DNA from 4 places in the Streptomyces sp. R35 genome. Region 2 is predicted to be linked to each of the others. Evidence: riboswitches for the same ligand, from Rfam matches in the RefSeq annotation. Region 2 holds a riboswitch; each other region holds the start of a gene.
What was found. A riboswitch is a leader RNA that binds a small molecule or an ion and turns the genes downstream of it on or off. The one in region 2 is predicted to bind cyclic di-AMP.
Positions count from the first base shown of each region.

Region 1: another riboswitch for cyclic di-AMP. It lies ahead of AB5J50_RS24300 (M23 family metallopeptidase); the one in region 2 lies ahead of AB5J50_RS29620 (transglycosylase SLT domain-containing protein).
Region 3: another riboswitch for cyclic di-AMP. It lies ahead of AB5J50_RS44490 (LysM peptidoglycan-binding domain-containing M23 family metallopeptidase); the one in region 2 lies ahead of AB5J50_RS29620 (transglycosylase SLT domain-containing protein).
Region 4: another riboswitch for cyclic di-AMP. It lies ahead of AB5J50_RS21030 (transglycosylase family protein); the one in region 2 lies ahead of AB5J50_RS29620 (transglycosylase SLT domain-containing protein).

Region 1 covers NZ_CP163440.1:5,313,117-5,320,603, forward strand. The annotation lists gene AB5J50_RS24290 (PrsW family intramembrane metalloprotease) at 1-208, shown strand, start outside; gene AB5J50_RS24295 (aldo/keto reductase) at 366-1,310, opposite strand; gene AB5J50_RS24300 (M23 family metallopeptidase) at 1,476-2,516, opposite strand; cyclic di-AMP (ydaO/yuaA leader) riboswitch at 2,528-2,685, opposite strand; gene AB5J50_RS24305 (PP2C family protein-serine/threonine phosphatase) at 2,919-4,130, opposite strand; tRNA gene AB5J50_RS24310 (tRNA-Met) at 4,243-4,316, opposite strand; gene AB5J50_RS24315 (dihydrofolate reductase family protein) at 4,592-5,728, opposite strand; gene AB5J50_RS24320 (MarR family winged helix-turn-helix transcriptional regulator) at 5,801-6,304, shown strand; gene ribA (GTP cyclohydrolase II) at 6,551-7,177, shown strand; gene AB5J50_RS24330 (hypothetical protein) at 7,164-7,487, opposite strand, start outside.
Region 2 covers NZ_CP163440.1:6,512,020-6,519,506, forward strand. The annotation lists gene AB5J50_RS29610 (HAD family hydrolase) at 22-834, shown strand; gene AB5J50_RS29615 (GNAT family N-acetyltransferase) at 920-1,357, shown strand; gene AB5J50_RS29620 (transglycosylase SLT domain-containing protein) at 1,370-2,119, opposite strand; cyclic di-AMP (ydaO/yuaA leader) riboswitch at 2,125-2,284, opposite strand; gene AB5J50_RS29625 (hypothetical protein) at 2,555-2,884, opposite strand; gene AB5J50_RS29630 (CocE/NonD family hydrolase) at 2,918-4,915, opposite strand; gene AB5J50_RS29635 (peptide MFS transporter) at 4,926-6,428, opposite strand; gene AB5J50_RS29640 (polyprenyl synthetase family protein) at 6,695-7,487, shown strand, end outside.
Region 3 covers NZ_CP163440.1:9,901,333-9,908,819, reverse strand. The annotation lists gene AB5J50_RS44495 (Tat pathway signal sequence domain protein) at 1-2,305, opposite strand, end outside; gene AB5J50_RS44490 (LysM peptidoglycan-binding domain-containing M23 family metallopeptidase) at 2,614-3,471, opposite strand; cyclic di-AMP (ydaO/yuaA leader) riboswitch at 3,476-3,632, opposite strand; gene AB5J50_RS44485 (alpha-galactosidase) at 3,935-6,004, opposite strand; gene AB5J50_RS44480 (tyrosine-protein phosphatase) at 6,186-6,983, shown strand; gene AB5J50_RS44475 (DUF6126 family protein) at 7,020-7,172, opposite strand; gene AB5J50_RS44470 (helix-turn-helix domain-containing protein) at 7,169-7,487, opposite strand, start outside.
Region 4 covers NZ_CP163440.1:4,605,246-4,612,732, forward strand. The annotation lists gene AB5J50_RS21010 (exopolyphosphatase) at 376-1,317, opposite strand; gene AB5J50_RS21015 (DUF501 domain-containing protein) at 1,507-2,031, opposite strand; gene AB5J50_RS21020 (septum formation initiator family protein) at 2,192-2,668, opposite strand; gene eno (phosphopyruvate hydratase) at 2,774-4,060, opposite strand; gene AB5J50_RS21030 (transglycosylase family protein) at 4,478-5,164, opposite strand; cyclic di-AMP (ydaO/yuaA leader) riboswitch at 5,169-5,348, opposite strand; gene AB5J50_RS21035 (transglycosylase family protein) at 5,532-6,560, opposite strand; gene AB5J50_RS21040 (cytochrome P450) at 6,768-7,487, opposite strand, start outside.

The DNA.
Region 1 (7,487 bases), 1.2 Mb from region 2:
ACGGGAGCGCGAGTTGCTCGACGAGCTGTGGCGCCGCCGGGACATCGCCCGGCCGGCCCTGGCGTACGCGGCCCGGGCGACGGCTCCGGTGGTCCCGGTACCCCCGCCGTGGCCCGTACACGGCTACGCGTACACCTACGGCCAGCCCTACACCCAGCCCTACGGACCTGCGGCCCCGTATCCCGCGTACAACCCGTACCGCTCGTAGTTTCCTCGCCCCCGCCGCCCCTACCCGTCCCATCCTTCTGGGGCTCCGCCCCAGACCCCGTAGGCCGGTTCGTCGGCTGCGGGCCGGTGGGGGCCGTTCGCGCAGTTCCCCGCGCCCCTAAAAGGGGCGCGGGGAACTGCGCGAAAGCCGGGAGCTGCTACGCCGAGGCCTCCGTCAGCTTCCCGAGGTCGCCGTCCGTCAGGACCAGGTCCGCCACCCCCAGCAGCGCCGGCAACTGCTCCACCGTCCGCGCCGAAGCAATCGGTGCCGCGACCGTCGGCTGGGCGGCCAGCCACGCCAGCGCGACCGTGGCCACCGGGACCTCGTGGGCCTGGGCAACCTCGTCGAGGGCGGCCAGGACCCGGACACCGCGCTCGGAGTCGAGGTGGCGTGCCGCGCCCGCGGAGCGAGGCGAGTCGACCGTCGCGCCCGGGCGGTACTTGCCGGTGAGGAAGCCGGAGGCGAGCGCGAAGTACGGGACGGCGGCGAGGCCGGTGCGGGAGGCGAGATCCTGGAGCGGGCCCTCGTAGGTGTCGCGCGAGACGAGGTTGTAGTGCGGCTGGAGGGCGACGTACCGCGCGAGGCCCTCGCGGTCGGAGAACTCCAGGGACTCCTGGAGCCGCTCGGGCGAGATGTTGGAGGCGGCGATGTGGCGTACCTTGCCGGCCTTCACCAGTTCGTCGAGCGCACCGATGATCTCCTCGACCGGCACCTCCGGCTGGTCGAAGTGCGTGTAGTAGAGGTCGATGTGGTCGGTGTCCAGGCGGCGCAGGGACGCCTCGGCCGCGGCCTTGATGTTGGCGCCGGACAGCCCCGGGAACTCGGGGTGCTGGCTGACCTTGGTGGCGACCACGATGTCGGAGCGGTTCCCGCGTGCCTTGAGCCACTTGCCGATGATGGTCTCGGACTCGCCGCCCTTGTTGCCCTCGATCCACGACGAGTACTGGTCGGCGGTGTCGAGGAAGTTGCCGCCGGCGGCCGCGTACGCGTCGAGCACGGCGAAGGACTGTGCCTCGTCGGCGGTCCAGCCGAACACGTTGCCGCCCAGGGAGAGCGGGAAGACCTCGAGGTCGGACGAGCCAAGCTTGCGGAGAGAAGTCATGATCAGCTTCAACGCCCGCACGGGATGACTGTATTCCAGACAAACCGGACCGGCAGCCCTGACGTCGGGGGGTTGTCGTCAGGACCGCCGGGGATCAGGAAAAGAACGGCGCCGGCCTAAAAAGAAGCCGACTCCAGGAGAAGCCGGCCTCAAGAGGAACCGGTCTCAGGGATTGAGCCCCTTGCTGAGCAGCCACGCCATCGGGTCGATCGCGGTGGCGGCGCCGTCGGGGTGGACCTCAAGGTGCAGGTGCGGCCCGGTGACATTGCCCGTCGCGCCCACGCGCCCGATGACGTCGCCCGTGGCGACCTTCTGCCCCACGCTGACGCTGATCGACGACTGGTGGCAGAACCACAGCTCCGTACCGTCGTCGAGGGTGAGGATCGTGCGGTAGCCGTACGCGCCCGCCCAGCCCGCCTCGGTGACGGTGCCGCTGTGGATCGCCTTGATCAGGGTGCCGGTGGGCGCGGCGAAGTCGAGGCCCGTGTGGTAGCCGGAGGACCACATGGAGCCGGCGTCGCCGAAGCGCCCGGTCAGCGTGTACGAGGAGGTGGGCAGCGAGTAGCTCTTGGCGAGCTCGGCGAGACGCTTGGCCTCGGCGGCCTGCCTGGCTTCCTCGTCCGCCTTCTTCTTGGCGGCGGCGGCCTTGGCCTCGGCGTCGTCCTGCTGCTTGGCGGCGAGCGCGACGGCCTGCTTCGCGGCGGCGGCCTCGGCGGCCTCCTGGGCCGCGCTGTCGACCTGGTCCTGCTGCGACTCGGCCTGCTGGATGATGCGGGCGCGCAGCGCCTCACCCGCGTCGGTGCTGCCCTGCGCGGTGTCGGCGCTGGTCAGGCCGGCGGTGGTGAGCGGGGTGGAAGAGCCCTTGGGCGTGGCGGAATCGCCGTCGGATATCAGGGCCTTGGCGGATTCGGTGACCGACGACAGGTCGGGCAGCGAGATCGACACCGGCGGCTTGCCGGGCGCCGCGGTGGCCATGCCACCCGCGCCCACGGCGGCTATGACGCCGACGCCGAGAACCGTGGAGCTGCGGGCGAGTCCCCCACCGCGCTGCTTGCTGACGCGGTGCCGGCCGCGAACGGGACGGACGGAATCCTCAGTGGGGTTCCACTCCTCCCAAGGCCCCTCGTCGTTGCCGTAGGCGTAGCCGAAGGGCTGTGTGTCGTTCGGCGCGAACGAGGTTGGCTGGGCAGGCCGGTTGGACGCCACGTGGGCGCACTCCTTTCCTTCCTTCTCGCCTACCGGGTTAGCTGACGGGTTCGGAGCAGGAAGGTCTCCTACGCGCGTATACCTGTCGTGTTCCCACGACGGATTACGCTCGATTCACCCCAAGTTGGTGGTTCCCCGGTTCCCTTGCGGGATTCGGCGCGTGCGCACGGAGCCATCTCTTGTGACGGCTGGGACGACCGCGCTGCGTTATCGAACGTTAATAGACCCGGGTACCGGATTCCAAGCTGTTCGGACTGATCGTTAACGCTTTTGGCCAGGACTTTGGGGTCACCACTGGCGTAAACCGGGCGAGTTGACCACGCTTCATCGACGTCGATTCAGCTGATGGTGTGTCAGCTGTTATGCGGAGGGACACCGTCCGATCACCCCTTGTGACAACGATCAAGAACCCCCCTCGGCCAACTCCCCCGGACGCCGTACGGCGAGCAGCGCCATGTCGTCCGTCAGGGCGCCGCCCGTGTGCCGGCGGACCTCCTCGGCCAGGGCGGTCAGCAGAGCGTCGGGCCCGGGGAAGGCGCGGCCGACGAGACGCGGGGCGGGATCGTAGAACTCCCCGCGCTCGTCGCGGGACTCGGACAGGCCGTCGGTGTGGAGGAGCAGCGTGGCTCCCCGCGGGAATACGGCCGCCACCGCCCGGTCGGGCCAGGTGCCCAACTCGCCCATGCCGAGCGGCAGCGCGGGATCCTCGGTGGCGAGCGCGACGAGCGTGCCGTCCGCGTGCAGGAGCAGCGGCGGGGGATGGCCGCGGTTGACGATCCGTACGACGTCCGCGTCGTGCGGGATCTCCGCGAGTACGGCCGTCGTGAACCCCTCGAAGGCGTCCAGGCCGTCCCGCCGGGTCCCCTCGCGGGCCAGCGCCCGCTCAAGACGGCAGGCGACCGCCTCCAGCGTCGCCTCCTGCTCGGCCGCCTCCCGGAACGCCCCGATCACCACCGCTACGGCGGCCACCGCGCCCATCCCCTTCCCGCGTACGTCGCCCACCACCAGCCGTACGCCGTGCGGGGAGTCCTGCACTGCGTACAGATCGCCGCCGATGAACGCGTCCGCCTGCGCCGCCTCGTACCGCGCCGCGACCTCCAGACCGCCGATCCGCTCCTCGGGCTCCGGCAGCACCGCGCGCTGCACGGACTCGGCGATCTCGCGGACCGAGGCGAGCCGTTCGTCGCTGCGGCGGACGAGGATGTTGATGAGCACGGCCAGGACGGCGGCCGTGGCCACGGTGGCCGATTCGGTGACCGAGTCGACGTTCAGGACGATGTCGAGCTTGAGGTGGACCGCGAAGACGGCGGCGAGGGCGAGGATGCCGGTGAGGACGGTGCCGCGCAGTGAGTAGAGGGGCGCGGCCACGAGGGGGGCGGCTGTGAAGAGGGGGGCCGCGGTGAAGTCCGACGGGGTGACGTAGTCGTAGACCGCTCCGACGGCGATGAGCAGTGCGGGAAGTGTCCGGACGAAGGCCCGTGCGTTCGAGATCCTGCGGCGGGCCGGGTCCGTCGGGACGGGGGTGGCCCCCGGGGCGGGATCGGGCGCGGGTACGGGTACGGGGCTGTCGGTCCGCTGCTCGTCTGCTTGCTGCCCCACTCGTTCAGGGTTCATGGAGTGAGGGGCCGGGGCGAGCGGTGTGGACCGACCGGGGGACGTGGGACGCAGGTCCGCATGCACCAAGGGCCGGAACTCGTGAATCCGAGTTCCGGCCCTTGGCCTTCAGTAGCGGGGACAGGATTTGAACCTGCGACCTCTGGGTTATGAGCCCAGCGAGCTACCGAGCTGCTCCACCCCGCGTCGTTAAAACCAGTGTACGCCATCCGCGGGACCCCCAGCACCCACGTTCCCCAGCACCGGTTTCTCGCCCCCCGAGCCCCGCTTAAAAGATTGCGCAGTTCCCCGCGCCCCTAAAGACAAAAGACGGGGGCGGCCTGGACGCTTTTAGGGGCGCGGGGAACTGCGCGAGCAACCCCCACCGGCCCGCAGCCGACGAACTACCCCCGGGGGTCGAAGGGGCAGAGCCCCTGGGGATGGGACGGGTAGGGGCGGCGGGGGCGAGGAAACCGCCGGGCCTAGCCCAAGAGGTGACGGTTGGGGGCGGTCGCGCGTTGCTCGTACTCCGGGAGTACGACGACATCGGCACCCTCGGCTGCCAGCAGCGCGTTACCGTCGGCGCCGGCGACGAACGTGTCCGGCTCGCGCCAGGCGGTGACAACCCGCCGTACCCCCGCGTCGAGAATCAGGCGGGCACACGGCGCGGGCCGGGAGGCGCGGCGGGCGCACGGCTCCAGACTGCTGTACACCGTGGCGGAGCCGAGACGCGGGTCGGCGGGGTCGATCTTGGCGAGCGCCGCCTCCTCGGCGTGGACCACGGAATCGTCCCCCTCACGGGAGTGGCCCCGGGCCAGCTCGGTCCCGTCGGCGGCCACGACCACCGCCCCCACACTGAACGCGGTCTCCGAGGGCGGACACAACTCCGCCAGCTCACACGCGAGCCCCAGCCAGTGCCGGTCCGCGGCCGAGGCGAGCCCCCCGACACCGGGCGCCGTGGGGACGTACCGGATGAGGACGACGTCCCCGACGGGCCGTGTTTCCACCAGCCGCATCCGCCCGGGGGGATACGCCCCGGGCCCGAACAGCCGCGGCGCGTCCACCTCCCCCACGAACAACGGCGCGACGGCGAGCTGCAGCTCGTCGGCGAGCCCCTCCCGCATCAGCTGGGTGTGCACCCGCCCACCCCCTTCGACCATGAGGCGCCGTACACCTCGTACGTCATGAAGGTGTTCGAGGAGGACACGCCAGTCGAGATCGGGCCCGGTCGACACCACCTCGACACCGAGGCCGTGCAGGAGGTCGGAGGCCTTCGCCGCGCCCTCGTCCGTCGTATAGATGACCTTCTCGCCGCCCGTGTGCCAGAACTGCGCCGCCGGGTCGAGGTCGCCGGACCCGCTGACGGTGACCTTCAGCGGGTACTCGGGGCGTCCGGAGGCGATCCGCGCGGCTCGCCGCTCGGCCGAGTTGACCAGGAGCCGCGGATTGTCCGAGCGGAGCGTGCCCGCGCCGACCAGGATCGCGTCGCTGGACGCCCGTACCTCGTCGACCCGGTCGAAGTCGGCGGCGCCCGAGAGCAGCAGCCGCTCGGGGCCGGTGTCGTCCAGGAAGCCGTCGAGGGAGACGGCGGCGGACAACAGGACGTAGGGGTGGGGCATGGGGCGCACCCTCCAGCTCCGAGCTCTAGGCTCCTAGTGGTTCAACTTTTAAACAGTACCTAGACTGGCGGCATGACGACCCGCTGGCTCTCGCCCGCCGAACAACGCGCCTGGCGCTCGTTCATCGCCGCCTCCTCGCTCCTGGAGGACACGATCGACCGGCAGCTCCAGGCGGATGCCGGCATGCCGCACCTTTACTACTCCATCCTGGCCATGCTCTCCGAGGCACCGGACCGGCGGCTGCGGATGACCGACCTCGCCGAGATCCTGAAGATCACCCGAAGCCGGCTGACGTACGGCGTGACCCGGCTGGCGAACGACGGCCTGGTACGCCGGGAGGGCTGCCCCAGCGACAAGCGCGGCCAGGTCGCGGTGCTCACGGACGAGGGCATAGCCATCCTGGAGCGGGCGGCGCCCGGCCATGTGGAGCAGGTCCGGGCGGCACTCTTCGACCATCTGACCCCGGAGCAGGTCGGACAGCTGGAGGAGATCTCCGCGAGCATCGCTCGGGGCATCCAGGGAGAGAATCCCGGGGCCTGCGGGGAAGATCTGCCGTGGCGGCGACGTTCCTCCTGAGGCCGGCGTCACGAGCCGGCGGGGGAGCCGAGCCGCGCAAGCCCTGCGAGTCGCGCGAGCCGCGCGAGCTATGTGATGCATGTGAGCCGTGCGACACATAGTCGGCCAAAAAGCGTTGCTTGAACTTTAAAGCACCGTGTACTGTCTCTCCCGGACCTAGTGCTTCAAATCTGAAACACTGCTCCGCACATGGCATGACAACCGGCGCCACACCTGGCACCACACCCGCTGGACCGGAGAGACAACATGCGCGATTTCCCCACCGCCACGGTGCGCACCCGCGTCACTGTGCCCCTGCGTTTCGGCGACGGCTACTCGGTCGACGCGGAGCTCGTCACCTTCCACGGCCTCGCCGACGAGAAGGAACACCTCGCCGTCGTCCTCGGCAAGCCCGCCGCGAACCCGCTGGTGCGACTGCACTCCGAGTGCCTGACCGGCGATGTCTTCGGCTCGGCCCGCTGCGACTGCGGCCCGCAGCTGCGCGAGGCGGTGGAGCAGATCGCGGAGCGGGGCGGCGTGCTGCTGTACCTCCGTCAGGAGGGCCGCGGCATCGGCCTCTACAACAAGCTCGACGCGTACGCCCTCCAGGACCAGGGCCTCGACACCTACGCCGCCAACGCCGCTCTCGGCCTGCCCGAGGACGGCCGCGACTACACGGCCGCCGCGCAGATGCTCCAGGCCCTCGGCATCGACTCCCTGGACCTGCTCTCCAACAACCCCGACAAGGCCGATCAGCTGCGCGACCTCGGCATCACGGTCTCCCACCGCGTCCCGACGGGCGTCTTCACCACGGCCCACAACGTCCGCTACCTGCGCGCCAAGGTCCTCCAGACCCAGCACACGCTGCCCCTGACGGAGCTCACGGCGGGCTGACACCCTCCTCGCCGGCCATCCACCGAAGCCGCCTGACCTCCGCCACCAGCCGGGGCACGGCGTCCCTCGCCAGCGCGATGAACGCCGCGTTCTCGTCCCAGCGTTCGTCCGCGCAGTCGACGTAACGCGGCTGCTGCACCAGCGTCGCCGCGACGATCTCACCGTGGTCGAACGCCGGCCACCGCTCACCCCGCCCGGTGTCTTCGACCGTGCTGACCGCCACGAGATTCATGGCGTGGTCGTCGTCCAGGCTCCGCACGAACCACGGCCCGGGCGTGGCCGCCGCGCACAGCTCGTCGATCGCGTCGAG
Region 2 (7,487 bases):
TCGATCCGTATTCTTCGGATCATGGCCGCTCCGACTGCATATTCACTCATCGCCACTGACCTGGACGGAACGCTGCTGCGCGGCGACGACACACTCTCCGACCGGTCGCGGGCCGCGTTGGCGAGAGCCACGGCTGAGGGGGCCCGGCATCTGGTGGTGACGGGACGGCCGGCGCCGAGGGTCCGACCGCTCCTCGACGAACTCGGCGGCGAGGGGCTGGCGGTGTGCGGGCAGGGGGCGCAGTTGTACGACGCCGGGGCGGACCGTCTGCTGTGGTCGGTGACCCTGGACAGGGAGCTGGCGGAGACCGCGCTGGGCAAGATCGAGGCGGAGGTCGGGCTGCTCTACGCGGCGGTGGACCAGGACGGCGTGGACGGACTGACGCTGATCGAGCCGGGGTATGTGATGCCGCATCCGACGCTGCCGGCGGTGCGGGTGCGGCGGCGCGACGACCTGTGGACGGAGCCGATCAGCAAGGTGTTGCTCCGTCACCCCTCCTTGTCCGACGACGAGTTGGCGTCGGCGGCGCGCGGAGTGGTGGGTTCCCTGGCGACGGTCACCATGTCGGGGCCGGGCACCGTCGAACTTCAGCCATGTGGCGTGACCAAGGCGACGGGGCTCGCCCTCGCCGCCGAACACCTCGGGCTCGGCCCCGCCACCACCCTCGCCTTCGGCGACATGCCCAATGACATCCCGATGTTCGACTGGGCCGCCCACGGTGTCGCCATGGCCAACGCCCACCCGGAACTCAAGGCGGTGGCCGACGAGGTGACCTTGTCGAACGAGGACGACGGGATCGCCGTGGTGCTGGAGCGGCTGTTCGAGGGCCGTTAGGCCCGGCCGCGCCGACACCTCCGTCCCGCTTCTGTCCCGCTGTCGCGACCCTGCGGTCCGGGAGGCGGCCGATACGCTCCGGCGCATGAGCGTTCAGGTGGAGATCATCCGGGAAGCGAGTCAAGAACTTGTCGACGCCTTCGGCCGGTTGCTGCCGCAGCTGTCCTCGACCGCCAAGCCACTCGACCGCGAGGCGGTCGAGCGGATGGTGTCCTGCGATGCGAACACGGTGCTGGTCGCCCGGGCGGCGGGCGAGATCGTCGGCACGCTGACCCTGGTACTGCTTCCCGTGCCGTCCGGGCTGCGCGGTCGCATCGAGGACGTGGTTGTGGACGTTGCGGCGCGCGGCCGGGGCATCGCGGCGCTGCTGACTCAGGAAGCTCTGCGGATGGCCCGGGAAGCGGGCGCCCGGACCGTCGATCTGACCTCCCGGCCGGATCGGCCGGCCGCGAACCGGCTGTATGAACGTCTTGGTTTCCAGGCCCGGCAGTCGACGGTCTACCGGTACCTGGTGGACGGGTAGGGGGAGGGCTGGTCAGTAGGCCCCGTTGACGTTGTCGATCGAGCCGTACACCGCCGCCGCGTAGTTGCAGGCCGCCGTGATGTTCGCGACCGGGTCGTAGGGGTTCGTCGACGTGCCGGCGACGTGGTAGGCGTTGAAGGTCGGGTCGATGACCTGGAGGAGGCCCTTGGAGGGGGTGCCGGCGACAGCGTTGGAGTCCCAGTTGTTGATGGCCAGGGGGTTGCCCGAGGACTCGCGCATCACGTTGCGGTAGATGCCGTTATAGGTGCCCGGAATGCCCGACTTGGCCATGATGTCCAGGGACTGCTTGATCCAGCCGTCGAGGTTGTTGGTGTACGTCGTGGCGGAGGCGGGGGTGGTCGTGATTGCCTTCGCCGTCGAGCTCGACGTGGTCGACTTCACGGTCTTCGTGCCCACCGTCAGCGTCAGGCCCGGGCGGATCAGGGCCGGGTTCGCACCGATGACCGCTCTGTTCGCCTCGTACAGCTTCTTCCAGCCGCCGCTCGTGGGGTTCTTCTGCGCGATCGTGGAGAGGGTGTCGCCGGCGGCCACCTTGTAGGTGAGGAGCTGGACCTCCGGAGTCGTGACCGCGGCGGTCTTCGCGACCTGTGCCACCTGTGCCACCTGGGTCGGTGTGGCCGCGTGCGCGCCGGTCGCGCTCACGAGGGGGAGCGCGAGCGCGGCTCCGCTCGTGCCGACGGCGATCATGCCGCGGGTGAGGGTGCTGGTCTTGGGGCGGCGGTGCTTGCCTCGTACGGGCATGGCGCTTTTCCTCTCCGGTGCCTGCGAGGTGAGCTGTCGGGTTCGGGCGGGAGATGCCCGGCCGCGCTGTGGACGCGGCTTCACCCCTAGCCGTTCCGGGGTTCCGGTTCGGCGGCTTACCTGGGTCCCCCGCTCCTGCCGTGCGTGCGTGGGTGGGTGGGGTTTCCGGGCGGCGGCAGGATTCGGCGATCCGCTCGGATCGACGTGAACGTATGCGAGAGCACATGTCGGGAACAAGACCTGATGTCGCAGTGAAGATCGCTTTAGCCCGGATATGGCGAGGGTGAAACGTCCGATTGATCCGGAATTCGATCCTCAACTTGCCTTTTGCAAAGGGGGAAGTCACCGAGGGGGCTCTGGCGCGGGATCCGGCCGGGCGTGACCCAATTCACGCGACTGGGCGGAATTAAAGCGGCAAGACGGGCAACTCGGTCATTACGGTTCGAGCGTCCAGGCGGGGGAGTGCCTCGGCGGAGCCGGGCGGACCTCCCACACGGAGAGATCCGTGTCGGGGTCGTCGTCGGGGAGGCGGCCCGCGTTGGGCTTGAAGTAGAGGCCGTAGCCCCAGTATTCGGGAAGCTCGTGGCACATCAGGTCGGGATACGGCTCGAACTTCTGCCCCTCGTATGCCCTGTTGATCCTCGCCACGGCCTCCGCCCGCGAGATCCCGAAGCGCGTGACCATCTCCTGGGCCATCTCACGGAAGTACGCGAGCATGCCCTCGTCGAGGTCCATCAGGAATTCCCCGGTCCGCGATCGCGCCATGGTGCGATCGTTCCCCATGGCGCCCCTGGGCCTCTAGCCCGCCGTTCTGGGAATCCTCTTCTCCCACGTCCGGTGGAAGACCACCTCGTCGCCGTCCTTGCAGATCACCTCGTTGGAGGTGATGAAGTCCTCGGCGTCACAGGTGATGTCGGACGTCGTGGACACCCGCGCGTCCCAGGGCAGGTCCGGGCGGTGGAGGCGGACCGACCAGGTCGAGCGGGCGCGGGCCGACAGGGGGTCGGAGGCGTCGATCGTGTACGTCTCCAGCGCGTCCTCGGTGAATTCGAGGCCGTCGGGGTACACGCGCGTGCCGCCGTAGCGCGGGTCCACCTCCAGACGCCAGGTGCCGGCGGCCACGTCATGGACGACCAGGCGTTCCGGACGGGGTTCGTCCAGCGTCGCGGGGACGACGACTCCCAGGGGCTCGGACTGCTCCGGTTCCTCGAACGTGAGGGAGGGCGTCGACTCCTTTGCCCGCAGCGGGAGTTCCAGCGTGCTGCCCGCCGGGTCCAGGGTGAAGCCGGCCTCCGAGCCCGGCTGGGGCCAGATCCAGGGCCAGTACGCCGAGGAGACGGAGAGGCGGATGCGGTGGCCCGCCGGGAACGCGTAACCGATGCTGTTCAGGTCGAAAACCACGTCCTCCGTAGCGCCCGGTTTCCAGGAAACCGCCTGGTCACGGCCATAGCGCGCTGACAGGTTCAGCACACCTCGGGTGACGAGTGTCGAGGCTCCGTCGGGGGCCACGTCGCAGAGGCGGGCGATCACCTGACCCCGGGGGGTCGAGGACGTCAGCCGCAGCCGGACCACCGGACGGCCCAACACCCAGGTGTCCTCCGGCACTTCGAACTCGAAGCACGCCGATCTGGCGTCCTCCTCCCGCTGGTCCGGCGGCAGATCCGCGTCGTTCCCGAAGGGGAAGAAGCGGCCCGCGTCCACCCCCGTGTGCTGGGGGGAACGGACCAGGACCGGCGCCCCCTGGAGCGCGTACGAGACCGGGGTCACCGAGGGGGAGGGCCAGGCGGGGTCACCCACCCAGCGGCCGGGCAGGGACGGGTACGTCGTCGCCGGGGGGTGCGCGTCCATCACGTACGAGCGGAGCACGGGAGTGGACATGGCGCCGGTGTCCTTGTCCCGGAGCCAGTGGTCCCACCAGCGCAGGGTCTCCTGGAGGAAGCCGATCGCCGGGCCCGGTGGCAGGCCCCGGTCCGGGTACTGGTGCGACCAGGGGCCGATCAGGCCTCGTACGCGGTCGGGCGGCAGGTTCTCGACCAGGCGCAGCACCGTGTCGCGGTACGGGTCGTGCCAGCCGCCGACCGCCAGGACCGCCGCGCGGATGGCGCCGTAGTCCTCGCAGGCGCTGCCGTGGCGCCAGTACGCGTCCCGGGTCTGGTGGGACAGCCAGGTGTGGACGAACGGGTCGACCGCCTCCAGGCGCTTCACCCACATGTCCCGCCACATCACCTCGCCCACGTGCACCGGGTCGGGTGGGCGGGAGACGAAGGCGAGCATCGTGGCCGCCCAGGCGTGCATGTCGACGGCGAGGACGGAACCTCCCATGTAGTGCACGTCGTTGTCATAGCGGTCGTCCGTCGAGCAGACCGTGACGATCGCCTTGAGCGGCTCGGGCGCGAGGGCCGCGATCTGGAGGGAGTTGAAGCCGCCCCAGGAGATCCCGAACATGCCGACCTTGCCGCTGCACCAGGGCTGGGCGGCCAGCCAGTCGACGACCTCCACCCCGTCGGCCAGCTCCACCTGCGAGTACTCGTCCGTCGGCATGCCCTCCGAGTTGCCGTGACCGCGGACGTCCACGCGGACGGAGGCGTAGCCGTGGCCCGCGTACCAGGGATGGCGTTGCCAGTCGCGGGGCGCGGTCCAGTCCGTGAGGCGGTACGGGAGGTATTCGAGGAGGGCGGGTACGGGCTCGTCGGTCAGCGGGCGCCAGATCCGGGCGTACAGACGGGTGCCGTCCGGAAGGGGGATGAGGACGTCCTCGTGAGTCGTCTCGTAGGGGAAGGACGTACGGATGTGCATGAGTGTCACCTCAGTGGACGGGGTGCATCGTGCGGCGCAGCCAAGGGGCGAGCGCCATCACGGCGAGGCCGGCCGCCACCGCGATCGCCCCGTTGACGCCGAAGTACGCCGGCTTGGAGACGTCGTCGTACAGCTTCACCGTCTGGGCCTGGATGCCGTTGGCGAGCGCGAGGGACAGGAACCAGAGAGACATCGTCTGGCTGGCGAAGGCGACGGGGGCGAGCTTGGTGGTGGCGGACATGCCGGAGGTTTCGAGGAGGACGTCACCGAGGCCGAGGAGCAGGTACGAGCCGACGATCCACCAGGCCGACATCAGGTAGTCGTCGCTCGAGTGGCCGCTGGTCGGCAGCACCATCAGGAGGAACGACAGACCGCCGAGTACGACGCCGATCGCGATCTTGTTCGAGGCGTGCGGCTGGCTGTGGCCCATCCGGACCCAGAGGGCGGCCACGACCGGGGCGAGGCCGACCTCGAAGGCGCCGAGCGCGGAGGCGTACCAGCTCGCCGGGAAGTCGAAGCCGAGGATCGTCGTCTCGGCGTTCGACGCGGCGAGCAGCATCATCGTCGAGTACGCCTGGAAGAGGATGAAGTTGAAGACGGTCGAGGCGAGGAAGAGGACCACGTACGGGCGCAGCCGGCCGCGCTCCTCGGGGGTCACCCGGGGGCTGGAGAACATCACCGCGAAGTAGACGACCGGCGCGATCACCGAGACGAGGGTGAGGAGATCGACGAAACGGCCCATCGTCAGCGAGCCGCCGGCCCCGAGGAGCACCGCGAGCACGGCGACCGTCAGCAGGCCCGCGACGATCAGCCGGACGGCGCGGCGCATCCCTTCCGGCGTGAGGGCGAATTCCGCCGCGCGTCTGCGTCCCGCCAGGTGACGGCGGCCCATCACATACTGGATCAGGCCGAACGTCATGCCGACCGCTGCCGCCGAGAAACCCCAGTGCCAGCCCTTGTGGTCGCCGAGCCAGCCGGTGATCAGGGGGCCCGCGAAGGCGCCGATGTTGATCGCCATGTAGTAGAGGGCGAAGCCGGCGTCACGACGGTCGTCGTCGGTGCGGTAGAGCTTGCCGACCATCGTGGCGACGTTGGGCTTGAGCAGGCCGGTGCCCGCGCTGATCAGGCCGAGGCCCACCCAGGTCATCGTGGCCGTGGGAACCGCCATGGAGTAATGGCCGCAGGCGATCAGGATGCCGCCCCACAGGACCGCGCGGTACGAGCCGAGCATGCGGTCGGCGAGCCAGCCGCCGGCGACGGAGACCAGGTAGACGAGCGTTCCGTACGCCGCCGACACGGATGCGGCGGTGCCCGCGGACATGCCCATGCCGCCGTGGGCGACGGTGTCGGCGAAATAGAGGACCAGGATGGCCTGCATGCCGAGGAACGAGAAGCGTTCCCAGACCTCCAGGCCGGAGAGGGTCAGCAGGCCCCTGGGCTGGCCGAAGAAGGCGTGGTCGTCACCCGGTGGCGGCCGGCTGCCGGGCTCGGCTTCGACGGTGCTTCGGGCCACGGGCGCCTGCCTCTTCGCAAGTCGGTACATGTCATGTCGTATCAACTGATCAAGAACATACCGCCCGTGATCCGATACCGCCCGGGCGTAGGGGGTACCTCCCCCTGGAGCGAAGTCGCGCGAGGGACGGTGGGCGCTCGTGGTGATCGAAACGTGACCGGATACGCTGACTTGAGTGATGGCAGCGACACATCGACAAACCGTGTCATCGACCGAATGATCGACCGAGTTCGCCATGTGATCGTCAGCAGACAGGAGAACCTCTCGTGACCGTCGTCGGGCCGTTCGGGCTGAGCGTGCGGGACCAGGCTCTCGAAGCCGATGTCCAGGCCGGATTGGCGGCTGTCGAGGAGGGTTTGCTCGAAGCCACCAAGAGCGAGGTCCCCTTCATCACGGAAGCCGCCCAACACCTCGTGCGGGCAGGCGGGAAGCGGTTCAGGCCGCTGCTCTTGATGCTCGCCGCGCAGTTCGGTGATCCCTACGCGCCGGGTGTCGTGCCCTCGGCGGTGGTCGTCGAGCTGACCCATCTCGCCACGCTGTACCACGACGACGTGATGGACGAGGCCGAGGTGCGGCGCGGGGTGCCCAGCGCGAACGTCCGCTGGGGCAACTCGGTGGCCGTCCTCACCGGAGACTTCCTCTTCGCGCGCGCCTCGTACATCCTGGCCGACCTCGGGCCCGAGGCCGTCCGGATCCAGGCCGAGGCGTTCGAACGGCTGGTGACGGGTCAGATCCTGGAGACGGCCGGTCCGCGCGACGGGCGCGACCCGGTCGACCACTACCTCGATGTGCTGAGCGGCAAGACCGGCTCGCTGGTCGCCGTCGCGTGTCGGTTCGGCGCGATGATGTCGGGCGCCGACGAGACGGTCGTGGACGTGCTGACGCAGTACGGGGAGCGGCTGGGCGTCGCCTTCCAGCTCGCGGACGACGTGCTGGACATCGCCTCCGACTCGCATGAGTCCGGGAAGACGCCGGGCACGGATCTGCGCGAGGGCATTCCCACGCTGCCGGTACTCCGTCTTCGTGAGCGCGTGGAGCGGCTCGGGCTCGCCGAGGACA
Region 3 (7,487 bases), 3.4 Mb from region 2:
ACAGATGCGAGACGGTCACCGCCTTGTCCGTCGTGACCGCGAACTCGCCGGTGTCGGCGTCGAGAAGACCGGCGCCGGTGAAGAAGCCGTTGGGCTGGGCGGCGATCGTCCGCAGGGAGTTCACCAGTTTCGTACGGGCCTTGTCCGCGTGCGGGCCGCGCCGTTCCCACTCGGTGAGCCAGGCCGCCGACAACCCGCCCCAGTCGGTGCCGAATCCGACGGACAGGGCGTGCCGGTCGCCGGGCGTGTAGCCGTCGTTGCGGACCTTGCGCTGCGGGTCGACCTCCAGGAACGCCAGCTCCACGTCGACGAGTTCGCGCAGCAGGTCGCCGGTGCGCTCGTCGCCCGTGAGGAAGTAGTAGAAGCGACGGTTGGCGGCCGTGGAGATACGGACCTGCTTGGCGCTGTCCGCGTAGTGCTGCACCCCGTGCCGGGTGCCGAGCCCGGCCCACTTCCCCAGGTGGTACACGTCGACTTCACCGGTGTGCCGCGTCATGGCCTCCGCGAAGCGGAACACCTCGGCGGAGCCGGTGCGCAGGAAGTGGTACCAGAGCCACAGGTCGGTGCCCAGCTCGGAGTTGTCCCAGGCGAAGCCGCCGACGTCGTAGCGCCAGACGTGCCGGTCGTTGTCGTAGGTGTGCTGCACGTCCCCGTAGTCGAGGAAGCCGTACCAGCGGCGGTCCTCGCGCTGGTCGCGGTAGTAGGCGAAGAGGTCGTCGAGGTGGTCCTCGATGACCTCGCGGGCCGCGTTCGAGCGGTCGACCGGCGCCCAGTCGCCGAAGATCCCGGCGGAGTGCAGGCGTTCGGGGGTGGCAGTCAGCAGCGGCGGAGTGGCGACGGCGGCCGCCTGCGCCGCGAGATCCGCCGCGCTCGGCGTCGACTCGTGGGCCCAGAAGGTCAGTTCACTGGTCCGGGCGATCCCGTACGGGGTCCCGAAGCCCGGCTCGTAGTCCTCGTAGGTGATCTCCAGGCCCTCGGCCTGCTTCTCGTACGTGTCCTGGCCGAGGCCGTCGTGGTAGAAGCGCAGGTCGAGCGGTTGCGCCTCGGGCGAGTAGAGCCAGAGGGTGGCCTCGGCCGTGTCCGTGGCGGCGCCCCTGATGTCGAGCTGTGTGGGGTGCCGTTGCCAGAAGTCGCGCAGCCCGAAGGAGAGTCCGCCGCTCACGCCGCCGACGTAGCCGAAGCCACCGGCCCGCCGTCCGGCCGCGGCCTGGATCCAGCCGTGTCCGTCCTTGGTGCGCTTGCGGATCACATAGCCGTCGGCCGTGGGCTGGGTGAGCGTGAAGTCGCCCCACCGCGGGATGTACGCGAGGCGGCTCGACACGCGGCTGTCCCAGGTCGAAGTGTCGGGCAGCTTCTCGCCGGCGATCTGCGCGGTGCGCACCGCCTCGCCGGGATCCCTGCGCAGTCCCGTGACGCCCTGGACCGCCTCGCTGAAGAGACCCCCGCCGGAGTCGGCGAGGCGGACGTGGCGGTCGTACGGCTGGTCGCTCAGCGGCACGGAGAAGCGGACACCGAGGCCTCGCAGGAAGTCGCCGTCCGCCTTGCCCGGCTCCTGCTCGCCGTCCCAGACGAAGGAGTGCACCAGCCGGAAGGACTCGGCGCCTGCGTGGAAGGAGAAGCGCAGCACGAAGGGCAGCCAGCCCCGGCCGCCGCGCCGATGCCTGCCCTCGACCCGGACGACCGCGCGGACCGGCCCGTCCTGCTCGACCTCGGTCTTCTCGATCCGGCCGGTGAAGTCCTCCGCCGCGACGCCGTCGCGCAGCGAACCCTGGCGCAGGGCGACCAGCCGTCCGTCCCGGGCGATCTCGGCCGAGCCGCGTCTGACACTGCGTACGACGGTGCCGGAGCCCTTCGCGCCGAAGGCCACCGTGATGACACCGGTCGACACCTCGATCCGGCCGCCGGAGCGGGTGACTCTCAGCTGCTGCGAGGGAGCGGCCGGGGTACCCGCGGAGAGCTTGTACGTCTCGGCCTTGGGCGCGCCCGGCGCGATGGCGTGCGCGGTCCACTTCACCGAGCCGTCGGGCCAGTGGCCGGTGACCCAGCTCTGCACGGGCACCTCGTCACCGGAGGCAGTGGCCAGCCTGAACGCCTGGTCGGGCTGGTAGGTGCCGCGGGACCAGGGCACGCCCCAGACGGCGCCCGCGTGGGTGCCGGGCGCCGTGCCCTCCAGCCAGTGCAGTTCGGTGTCGCCCCCGGCCGACGGCGCGGCGGCGGCACTGCGGGAGAGCGCCCAGGAGAACGGGGCGGTGGCGGCCGCGGCTGCGGCGCCCTTGATGACGGTGCGTCGGTCGACGCCGGGCACGGGGACCTCCGAAGGCATAGAAAGCGCTTGCGGAGATCACTGTGGGGCCACTGTCGCACGCCTGTCGATACCTCGTGCAGGCATGCCACAGGACCGCAATGTGCCGATCATGAATCGCTCATGAAAGACCAAAGGCCGAACCCCGGGGATCGTGGGGTCCGGCCTTTGGCTGCTGTCCTGCCTTGGGGAGCAGGAAGTCCTGCTGTGGGGAGCAGGGAGTCGCGCCTTGGGGGCACGGAGTCTGCCGTGGGGAGCAGGGAGTCGTGCCCTGGGGGCACGTGGTCTGCCTTGGGGGGCAGGGGAAGGCGTCAGCCGACGGCGATACCGTGCGAGCGCAGGTACGCGACCGGGTCCACGTCCGAGCCGTAGTTCGGGGTGGTGCGGATCTCGAAGTGCAGGTGCGGTCCGGTGACGTTGCCGGTCGCGCCGGAGAGGCCGATCTGCTGGCCCGCGGTCACCGTCTGGCCCGCCGAGACGGAGAGGGCGGACATGTGGGCGTACTGGGAGTACTGGCCGTCGGCGTGCTGGATGACGACCTGGTTGCCGTACGCGCCACCCCAGCCGGCCGAGACGACGGTGCCCGCGGCGATGGCCTTGATCGTGGTGCCGGTCGGGACCACGAAGTCCACGCCGGTGTGGTAGCCGCTGGACCACATGCTGCCCGCCACCTTGTAACCGGTGCCGACGGTGGCGCCCTCGACCGGCAGGGTGTAGCCGGAACTGCTGCTGGTGGAGGCGGCGGCGGTGGCGGCCGACTTGGTCGACGAAGGCGTCGTCTTGGCGGACGACTGGGTGGCGCTGCCTGACGCGGCCTTCTTGCCGATCGTCAGCTTCAGGCCGGGGCGGATCAGCGTCGGGTCGCTGCCGACGGCCGAGCGGTTGTCGGAGTAGAGCTTCTTCCAGCCGCCGCTGACGTTCTGCTCGTCGGCGATCTTCGAGAGCGAGTCGCCGGCCTTCACCGCGTAGGTCTTCGTCCCGGCCGCCTTCTTGGCGGCCGCGGGAGCGGCGGTGGCGGTCTTCGCGACGGTGGCCGTCGGGGTCGCGGCATGGGCGCCGGTGGCCCCCATCAGAGGCAGCGCGAGCGCGGCGCCGCCGGTTCCGGCCACGGCGATCGAGCGGGTGAAACGCTGGGACTTGGGACGGCGGTGCTTACCCTTCGCGGGCATGACGAGTTCCTCTCCGGCGCCTGCGGGGTGAGCTGTCGGGTGCGGGCTGGAGATGCCCGGCCGCGCTGGTGCGCGGCTGTACCCCTAGCCGTTCCGGAGACCGGAACAGGCACGGAACCTGTGGGTCCCCCGCTCCTGCCGTGTGCGGGTGAGTGTGCGGATTCCGGGCGGCGGCAGGATTGGGCGTCCGTCCGGATTGGGGCCGAACGTAGGCGAGATGAGAGCGCGGCGACAACCATGTGCCTTTTCTGCGCGTCCGCCCTTCTTGATCCACGCCGGAATTCCGGTCACCCTCCGTGGATCGACGATCTTTCCGGCCCCTCAATCCGCCCGGGAATTCGGGCATGTTGCGAAATAGGGGTCGCAACGCATCGTCACGAATATGACGCTGCTCACGCACCTCGTCCCACGATGCTTTATTCCAGGGCCAGTTGGAATGAAGCCGCCAATTCGGACAGAACAGTCACATACGACGCAGTCGGATAACTACCGCATCGAGATCCCCGCGCAGCCCCGTCCGCACCCCGTGATGCAGCAGCACCGCACCCCGGTGCACTTCGCCCGTTTCACGGCACTCATACGCTTGTGTCGGGTCGAGCCCGCGCAGCCGCAGCGGGGCGACCGGCTCGCCGTACCGCTGGGCCTGGAGCCAGGCGAGGACGACGGTCTCATCGCCGTGGACGTACTGCACCGCACTCAGCCCGCCCTCCGGGGGCCGCAACCGGTAGAGGTCGCCGCGCTGGACGACGGGCCGGATCTCCTTGTAGAGATCCACCCAGCCCCGCGCCTCGGCAAGCTCCTCCTCGCTCCACTCGGCCAGGTCTCCGCCGACGCCGAGCACCCCGGCCATGGCGCTCACAAAGCGGAAGCGCAGCGAGCTGACCCGCCCGTTGAGCTGCGTGTTCGGGCTGTCCGTAACCCAGGCGGCCATGATCCGGGCCGGGTGGATCTGACCGAAGCCGTGCTGGATGGCGAGCCGGTCGAGCGGGTCGGTGTTGTCGGAAGTCCACACCTGGTCCGTACGCGCCATGACGCCGAGGTCGATGCGGCCGCCACCGCCCGAGCACGACTCGAAGGCGACCGAGGGGTGCGCGGCCCGCAACCGGTCGAGAAGGGCGTACAGGGCCTCCACGTGCTCGACCCACAGCTTCTGCGGGTAGCGCTCACCGGGCCACCCGGCGTCCGTGAAGCAACGGTTGAAGTCCCACTTCACATAGTCGATCGGCGCACTGGAGAGCAGGCCGTCGAGCTGCCCCCACAGGTACTCCTGGACGTCCGGGCGGGCGAGGTTCAGTACGAGCTGATTGCGGTACTCCGTCCTGGTTCGCCCCGGCTGGAACTGCACCCAGTCCGGGTGGGCGCGATACAGCTCACTGTCCGGATTGACCATCTCCGGCTCGACCCAGATACCGAACTGCATCCCGAGCGCGTGCACGTAGTCGCCGAGCGGCTTGAGCCCCGCCGGGAAGCGGTCCGGGTTGGGGGTCCAGTCGCCGAGCCCCGCGCGATCGCTGGTCCGCGTCCCGAACCAGCCGTCGTCGACCACGAACAGCTCGACCCCCATCGCCGCGGCCCGCCGTGCCAGTACCCCCTGCTGGTCCTCGGAGATGTCGAAGGTGGTGGCCTCCCAGGAGTTGAACAGCACCGGCCGGTCCTGGTCCGCGTCCGGGATGACGTACGCGCGCTGGTAGGCGTGCCAGGCCCGGCTCGCCCCGCCGAAGCCGGCGTCGCTCCACAGGCCGGCGAAGACGGGAGTGGTGAACGACTCCCCCGGCTCCAGCCGCAGCAGCCCGGAGTCGTCGTATCCGGCGCCGCCGGAGATCTGTACGCGCGCGTCGGGGAGCTGGGCCACGGCGATCCGCCACGAGCCGGACCAGCCGAGCGCGCATCCGTACACCTCGCCGCTCTCCTCGGTCGCCTCGCTGTCGAGGGCGACCCAGGGCAGGTGCTGGTGACCGGTGTGTCCGCGCCGGCTGCCGATGACCTTCTCACCGTAGGTGAGGGGGGAGCGCACGAGCCGGGACTCGGCCGCCCAGCGCCCGTGCAGCTGGGACAGCCGCCAGCCGTCGCGCTCGGGCAGTGTCCAGGTCGCGGAGTCGGCGCGCAGCAGCTCCAGGGCGGGACCCTGGTTGGCGAGGGTCACCCAGCGTTCGACGACGTCGCCGCGCATCCGGTAGTGCAGGGTGATGCCGAGTCCGGCGTCCGAGAAACGCAGCCGCAGCTCGTCGCCGTCCGCCTCGTACTCCTCGAAGCGCCACTCGGTGCCGCGCCGCTCGTCCGTCCGCACGGAGAGGGCGGGGCGGACGAAGCGGGGGCCGCCCTCGACCGGGTACTCCTCGCGCCCGTCGAGCGGGGACTCGAAGGGCCAGTACTGCGGCGCGGGCAGGGCGGCGAATGCCTCGGCGTCGGCGAGCGCGATCCGTGGGCCCCAGTGCAGATGCAGCAGCTCGTCGAGGCCGGTGAGCCGTAGCGCGTAGCTGCTCGTCGGCCCCGAAAGAAGCCAGGTACGACCGTCCGTGCCGACCTCGATCATCAGTCCCCCACAGATTCGAACAGGTGCGATCAGGCACCAACATCATCATGGGCTCGGCGCCCTGGAGGCAACGCCTGTGGACAACTCATTGCCCGAGGAACCCATGTCGTATCGTCGAGAGCGCAACCTCCGTCGGCAGGCAACGCCGAGCAGCGCCGACGGCCGAAGGGGAGGAGCCCCAGTGACGCAGCAGGTCCCGTCGACCGAGCCCGAGCTGGCAGGAGTGCGCAACTTCCGGGACGTGGGCGGCCTGCCCACCACGGACGGTCGGCGGGTGAAGCACGGGCAGCTGTTCCGCAGCGGCCACCTGGCGCACGCCACCGAGGGGGACGCCGCGTTCCTCTCCTCCCTGGGCCTGCACACGATCTTCGACTTCCGCAATGCCTCCGACCAGAAGCTGGAGGGCCCGGACGTCGAGCTGCCGGGCGTGCGGAACGTGAATCTTCCGCTGACCGACCCGGCCGACGGCTCCGAGTTCTGGAAGATGGTCCGCGACGGCGAGATCGACCAGCTCCGCTCGATCCTCGGGGACGGCAAGGCCGCGAACCGCATGATCACCTCGTACCGCACGATCATCAAGGAGCGCACGGCCGAGCACTCCCAGGTGCTGCACGCGATGGCCGAGGACAGCGTGCCCGCGCTGATGCACTGCGCGGCGGGCAAGGACCGCGCGGGCCTGTCGATAGCCGTGACGCTCCTCGCCGTCGGCGTCGAGCGCGATGCGATCGTGGCCGACTACCTGGAGTCGAACGCGAAGCACCGCCGCTACAAGGTGCATCGCAACGGCAGCTCCGCCTCCGCGTACTCCCCCGAGGTCATGGAGCTGCTGAGCCCGCTGTTCGACGCGCGCGCCGAGTACCTGACGGCGGCCTTCGAGACGATCGAGGAGACCTGGGGCGGGGTCGACCCCTACCTGGAGCGGGCGCTGCGGGTCACCCCGGAGCTGCGGGAGCGGCTGCGCGAGCGGCTGCTGGACTGAGCCGGCGCCGAAGGGGATCCACTGCCCGAGAGGGATCTACTGGTTGTGCGCGCCCAGCGTGAACAGCAGGAAGATGAAGGCCGCGAAGAGGTGGCCGACGGCGATGTAGATGATCAGTCGCACCCACAGGGAGCGGGGGAACCGCTCCTCCATGGACCGTCGCGTGCCGGGTTCCGTGGGTTCGGTCATGACGTCTCTCCGGAGGTCGGGTGCCCCGTCGCCGGGCCGAGGCACAGCGCGGCGGTGGGGCTCTGCAGCAGGGTGTGGACGAACAGGAGCTCGGCACCGCCGTGATCGGCGGCGGCGATGCGGTGCGGGGTGAGCGAGTCGAAGTGCGCGCTGTCGCCCGGCGCGAGCACGTACGCGGTGTCCCCGAGGCGCAGCCGCAGCCGCCCCTGGAGGACGTACAGCCACTCCTCGCCGGGGTGGACGCGCACGATGTCGCCCTGCGAGCCGTAGGGAACGTGGACGCGCAGCGCCTGCATACCGCGACCGGGCGCGCCC
Region 4 (7,487 bases), 1.9 Mb from region 2:
CCCAGGTCATGGTGACAAAGGGGAACCACCGTGCTCCGCGGACCGTTGTCAACACCGCGTGAGCTGCCGCTCCGGCCTTTCGGACCCTTCAGGGACCGACTGGACCAGCCCCCCGTTTCACCCGCCGGCGACACCCCCGGAATGCTCCTGTGAGCACGTTCCCGGAGCGCCTGAGCCCTTCACGGCGACCCCCAGGGCTCATTCCTCGCCCAGCAGGGCTTTTTTCCTTGTGAAGAACTTCACGAACTTTCCCGGCGGCACCTCGCCGAGGGGCTTTCCGGCGCCCCTCAGGCGCGCTCATACGTTATCCGACCTGCTCAGCCGAGGGCTACCGGCAAGTAGCCAAGGAGACCCAAGCCACGGCCGGACCATGGCTTACGCCACGGACCACGCGATCCCGTCGAGGATGTCGTGCTCGCTGACATCGACCTCACGCGCCCCTATCCGCTCCATGATCGAGAGCAGTACGAGGGCGCCCGCGGCGATCACGTCGACGCGCCCCGGGTGCATGGAGGGGACGGCCGCGCGCTCGGCGTGCGTCGACCCCAGCAGCCACTCGGTGATCTCGCGGACACGGTCGTAGGAGACGCGGGAGTGGTGGATGGCCTCGGAGTCGTACTCGGGCAGGTTCTGCGCGATCGCCGACACGGTGGTGACCGAACCGGCCAGCCCGACGAGCGTGTGCGCCTCGCGCAGCGGGACCGTCTCCTCGGCGAGGTCGAGGGCCGCCTCGATGTCGGCGCGCATCGCCGCGATCTGCTCCGCGGTGGGCGGGTCGGTCACGACGCCGTCGTGCACGAGGTGCCGCTCGGTCATCCGCACGCAGCCGACGTCCACGGAGCGCGCCGCCCGCACATGGTCGTCGCCGACGACGAACTCGGTCGACCCGCCGCCGATGTCCACCACGAGGTACGGCTTGGCGAGGTCGTCACGCCCCGTCAGCTCCTTCGTCGCGCCCGTGAAGGAGAACTCGGCCTCCTGGTCACCGGAGATGACCTCGGGCTCGACCCCGAGGATGTCCAGCACCCCGCGCACGAACTCGTCCCGGTTCTCCGCGTCGCGGGACGCCGAGGTCGCCACGAAGCGCAGCCGCTCCGCGCCGTGCTCCTTGATGATCGCCGCGTACTCCCTGCACGCCGCGAAGGTCCGCGCCAGCGCCTCGGGAGCCAGCCGGCCCGTCCGGTCGACGCCCTGCCCGAGCCGCACGATCGTCATCCTGCGGTCCAGCTCGACGAGTTCCCCCGTCTCCGGGTCCGCGTCGGCGACGAGCAGCCTGATGGAGTTGGTGCCGCAGTCGATGGCAGCGACCCTGGTCATGAGCTCTGGTCTCCTGTCGTGGGTGGGGGTGCGTGGGGGTGGTTCTTTGGCTGCGGGTGAGTGGGGGCTGGTCGCGCAGTTCCCCGCGCCCCTAAAAACCGTCGGCCTGCCCCGGGTGCTTTTAAGGGGCGCGGGGAACTGCGCGACCAGCCCCCACCCACCCGCACCCGACACACAACCGAGAGGCCCTCAGTCCCCGTCCGGCACGACCACACACGCACCCTTGCGCCACCACTCCGGCAGCAAGGCGATCGCCTCGTCACCAAGGGGATTCACGCCCGGCCCCGCGGCCAGAGAATGCGCCACGAGCACGTGAAGGCACTTCACCCGGTCCGGCATACCCCCCGCACTGGGAAAGCCCTCCAGAACCTCGATGGAGTCGCGCCGCGCGATGTAGTCCTCGTGGGCAGCCCGATACGCGGCGGCCAGCTCAGGATCCGTCGCCAGCCGCTCCGTCATCTCCTTCATGACCCCGTTGGCTTCGAGCGTCCCGATCGCGGACGCGGCCCGCGGACACGTCAGGTAGTACGTCGTCGGGAAGGGCGTCCCGTCGGGAAGACGCGGCGCCGTCTCGACGACGTCCGGCTGCCCGCACGGGCACCGGTGCACGATCGCGCGCAGCCCGCGCGGCGGCCGCCCGAGCTGCTGCTTGAAGGCCTCGACGTCCGCGTCGGTCGGCTCGGTGCGCGGGGTGGTCGGCGGTGGCGTTTCCATGCCGTGAGTCACATGTCTTTCTGGTCAGTTCATGGTGCTGGGCCGGCTCATGGTGCCGGTCAGTTCATGGTGCCGGATCAGCTCATGGTGCTGGTCGGTTCATGGTGCTGGTCGGTTCATGGTGCTGGTCGGTTCATGGTGCTGGTCAGCTCATGGGCCGTCACTGGTCAGCGGCGTCGGACTTGTCCACGCCGTCCCAGACGTTGGAGTACCAGGGACGGTCGGCCGCCCCCTGGTCGACGCGGGCCTGCTTCGCCGCGTCCGGGTCGACCACGACGTAGCCGGTCTCGCCCGGCATCACATAGTGCAGCCGCTGCCGGATCTGCTGCTCGGCGTACGCGTCGTCCTGCCAGCGCGCCTTGAGGTCGCGCAGCTGCTCGACCCGCTCGCGGGCCTGTGCCCGCTGCCGCTCCAGATCGGCGATCTCGGCGCGCTGGGACACGTACTGCCTTATCGGGTACGCGAGAGCCACGACCAGGGAGCAGAGGACGAGGGCGAGGAGCGCTGCCCGGCCGGTCAGCCGGGAGCGGCGGGCCTGCCGCTTGGTCTGGGAGCGGTAGACCCGGGCCGCCGTCTGCTCGCCGAGCAGCTTCAGCCTGGTCGCGGTGGAGAACCGGTCCCGGTCCTTCACGGCCATGAGTCCCGCCTCCCCGGTACAAACCCATCACGTGCGTACGTCCCCGCACACGGTACGGGACCGAGTACGGGGACGTACGTACGACGCTTCCTACGAGGCCACGCCTCAGCCCTTGAAGCGCGGGAAGGCGCTGCGGCCGGCGTACACCGCCGCGTCGTCGAGGATCTCCTCGATGCGCAGCAGCTGGTTGTACTTGGCGACGCGGTCCGAGCGGGCCGGGGCACCGGTCTTGATCTGGCCGCAGTTCACCGCGACGGCGAGGTCGGCGATGGTGACGTCCTCGGTCTCGCCGGAGCGGTGGGACATCATGCACTTGAAGCCGTTGCGCTGGGCCATCTCTACGGCGTCCAGGGTCTCGGTCAGCGAGCCGATCTGGTTCACCTTGACGAGCAGGGCGTTCGCGGAGCCCTCCTCGATACCGCGGGCCAGGCGCTCCGGGTTGGTGACGAAGAGGTCGTCGCCGACGATCTGGACCTTGTCGCCCAGCTTGTCGGTGATGACCTTCCAGCCGGCCCAGTCGTCCTCGAACAGCGGGTCCTCGATGGAGACGAGCGGGTACGCGGAGACGAGCTCCTCGTAGTACTCGGTCATCTCGGCGGCCGAGCGGGACTTGCCCTCGAACTCGTACTTGCCGTCCTTGTAGAACTCGGACGCGGCGACGTCGAGCGCGAGCGCGATCTGCTCACCGGGGACGTAACCGGCCTGCTTGATGGCCTCGACGATGAGGTCGAGCGCGGCGCGGTTGGACTCCAGGTTCGGGGCGAAGCCGCCCTCGTCGCCCAGGCCGGTGGACAGACCCTTGGTCTTCAGCACCTTCTTGAGGGTGTGGTAGACCTCGGCGCCCCAGCGCAGCGCCTCGGAGAAGGACTCCGCGCCGATCGGGGCGATCATGAACTCCTGGATGTCCACGTTCGAGTCGGCGTGCGAGCCGCCGTTCAGGATGTTCATCATCGGAACGGGCAGCAGGTGCGCGTTCGGGCCGCCCAGGTAGCGGAAGAGCGGGAGGTCGGACGCCTCGGAGGCGGCGTGCGCGACGGCGAGGGAGACGCCGAGGATGGCGTTGGCGCCGAGCGAGCCCTTGTTGTCGGTGGCGTCCAGGTCGAACATCGCCTGGTCGATCAGGCGCTGCTCGGTGGCGTCGTAACCGACGAGCTCCGGGCCGATCTGCTCGATGACGGCGAGGACGGCCTTCTCGACACCCTTGCCCTGGTAGCGGTTGGGGTCACCGTCGCGAAGCTCGATGGCCTCGAAGGCACCGGTGGAGGCGCCGGACGGGACGGCGGCACGACCTGTGCTGCCGTCATCGAGGCCGACCTCGACCTCGACGGTGGGGTTCCCTCGCGAGTCGAGGATTTCCCGGGCTACGACGACGTCGATGGACGGCACGAGCATCTCCTTCTGGGATGTGACGCGGGTACGCGATGCCTGTGATGGGCTTCGCGACATGAGCCTAACCGCCTCGGGGGGATCGGCCAGCCGGTCACCCACCCCTTGGGCAGAACCGAGAGTAAATTGTTTCCGAACGGAACAAAAACCTGCCCGGTACACCCGGTACACCCGGTACACGCGGTACACCCGGTACAGGAAACCCACCCCACATGAAAAAGCCCCGCCCCGGTGCGTACGGGGGAAGACGCACCGGAGCGGGGAGCCCGTGGGGACGGGGGGACCCTCACGAGGCCTCCAGTATGGAGACCGTGTATAGGGGAGGGCTGTGGTTCAGCTGCGAGCCCGTTGTCAGCTTTCCGCCGTAAGCCGTCATCGGGCGTCAGCCGCGAGCCGTTGCCGGCTCTCGGCCGCGAGCCGTCGTCAGCTGAGGTGCAGCTGCTGACCCGGGTAGATGAAGTCGGCGTCGTCGATGATGTCCTTGTTCAGCTTGAACAGCTTCTGCCAGCCACCCTTGACGTGCTTCTTCTCGGCGATCGAGCTGAGCGAGTCACCCTTGACGACCTTGTACTCGCCGTCACCCTTCTTGACCTTCTTGCCGGTCTGGGTGGTGACGGTCTTCGTGGCGGCCGGGCGCTCCACGGAACGGGAGGCGGGCTGCTCCGTCGTCCGGGTGGTGGAGGTGGCGGTGCTCGACGGGGTGGTCGAGGCGCTGGAGGTCGTCCCACCGGTGTACGCGGCGCCGGACAGGCCCGTGCCACAGGTCGGCCAGGCACCCTTGCCCTGCGCGGCGAGGACCTTCTCACCGATGGTGATCTGCTCCGACTTGGACGCCAGGTTGGCGGTGGAGGCGTAGGCGGTGCCGCCGTACGCGGCCCAGGTGGAGGCCGAGAACTGCAGGCCGCCGTAGTAGCCGTTGCCGGTGTTGATGGACCAGTTGCCGCCGGACTCGCACTGGGCGACGGTGTCCCACTCGGACGCGGTCGCGGCGGAGGCATTGCCGGCCGCCATCAGCGGGGCGGCGATGGCGACACCGGTGACGCCGGCGAGCGTGGCGACACGGACGGCCTTGGACGGGCGGCGGTGCTTGCCCTTGCTGGAAAACAGCATGGAGAGATCCCCTCACCGACGCCTGCGAGGTGAGCTGTCGGGTTCGGGCGGGTGAGTGCCCGGTCGCACGGCCTCCGTCTTCACGACGTCGGACGTACGGCTTCACCCCAAGCCACTCCCGGTGAACTACCGGGCGCGGCGCTTACCTTGGGTCCCCCGCTCCTGCCTACGGCGCTTGACGCGACGACTGTTCCCGTACGGCCGTTGGCAGGATTCGGCGTTGCAACCGTCGGGGCCCGCTGTGGCGAGCGGTCACGACCGTAAGCAGTCGATCCCCGGAATTTCAAAGACGATCAGGGCTTCTGAGACTCATGTCTCACTCTCACCAAACCGGACATTCCACAGCGAACCGTGACGCGAACTCCCGCTACTTTTCGCCCGATTCAGCACCAACTGCAAGGCTCTGACCGGGCACGATGAGGTCAGGATCGGTGCCGATCGCCTTCTTGTTCTCGGCGTACAGCTCGGCCCATCCGCCTTCGAGGTCAAAGGCATCGGCGATCGTCCAGAGACTGTCTCCGGTGCGGACGACGTACGAGCCGTCGACGGCGTCGCGCGAGGCGCTGGACCCACGCGAGGCATGCCGCCCGGAAGCGCTGTCCGTACGGCCGTCGGTGGCGCCCTCCGTCACACCCTCATCGGCGGTGTCACCACGGTGACGTCCGGCACCGGTCGTCGCGCTGTCGGACGTACTCGAAGAGTCGCCGTTCTGCCCGGACTTGTCCGGGTCGTCACTCTTCGCCGTATCTGTGTCCGAGCTGTCGGAATCCTGAGAATCACTGTCGCCGGAGGAGGTGTCGGACTTCGTCGTGTTCTCGGCCGCACCCGAGGAGGAGCCGGAGGATGAGGATGAAGAAGAGGATGAATCGGAGGATTCAGACGAACTGGACGATGAAGACGAGTCCGACAAACCGGACGAGTCCGATGAGCTGGAGGAATCGGACGAGCCGGAGGAGCCTGAGGATCCGGAGGAACTCGACGAGTCGTCCGCCACGCCCGTGTCGACCTCGACGGAGCCCGAGTTCTTGCTGAGCCCGGAGAGCGGTCCGCAGGTGGGCCAGGCGGCGAGGCCCTTGTCGTCGAGGATCTTCTCGGCGATGGCTATCTGCTGCGAGCGGCTGGCCTGGTCTGCGCTCGGGGCGTACCGGGTGCCGCCGTACGCCTCCCAGTTCTCCTGGGTCAACTGCAGCCCGCCGTAGTACCCGTTCCCGTCGTTCGCGCTCCACGATCCCGCGCTCTCGCACTCCGCGACCCGGTCCCAGGTGGTGCCGTCGGCCGCGCTCGCACTGGTGGCGCCGAGCAGCGGGATCGCGATCGCCGATCCGGTCACCCCTGCGGCAACGATGAGGGCCGGGGCCTGACGCGGGCGACGATGACGGCCGTTCCCGGAGAGCATGCAGAAGCCTTTCGCGTGACAGCAGGTGACAACAGCGGCCACTGCGATAGGCGGGCCGCGTTGGTGATCGAACGTATCCGCACTCGAACGCTTGTCACAAGTCGATGCAGCGCAGATCACGTGAAGATCACGGAGTTGAGGGACCGTCACCTTTTCGCAGGTGGGTGCCCGTTGCCCGGCGCACCCGACGGCCGTCGTCCGGCATGCCTACCGACCTGGTGTGAACTCCACGGGAAGCGTGCGCAATCCACGCATAATGAGCCCGCCGCGCCAGCGCAAATCGGCAGAATCTCCCGCGAGTTGGAGATCGGGGAGACGGGTGAGCAGCGTGGCGAGCGCGGTCTGCCCCTCCAGGCGGGCGAGCGGTGCGCCGAGACAGTAGTGGATGCCGTGGCCGTACCCGAGGTGCTGATTGTCACGCCGCGAGAGGTCGAGCGTGTCCGGCTGCTCGAACCGCTCGGGGTCACGGTCCGCAGCCGCCAGTACGACGAGGACGGGGTCGCCGGGCGCGATGTCCTGCCCGCCGATCCGCACGGCCTCGGTCGCGAACCGCCAGGTGGCCAGTTCGACGGGGCCGTCGTAGCGGAGGAGTTCCTCGACGCCGGTTTCGAGGAGTCCGGTGTCCTTGGCGGCGAGCGAGGCCTGGAGGCGTGCGCGCTGCTCGGGGTGGGTGAGGAGGGCGTACGTGCCGTTCCCGATCAGGTTGACCGTGGTCTCGAAGCCGGCGAAGAGAAGGATGAACGCCATGGCGGCCGCCTCGTTCTCGGTGAGGTGCTCGCCGTGGTCCGAGGCGCGGATGAGCCCGGAGATGAGGTCTTCGCCGGGGGTGGGGTGCTCGGACAGCGCTTCCCGCTTCCGGTGGATCAGCTCGGCGAGATAGCCGCGCATCTTCTTGACGGACCGCGCGACGCCTCCTCGGGGCCCTCC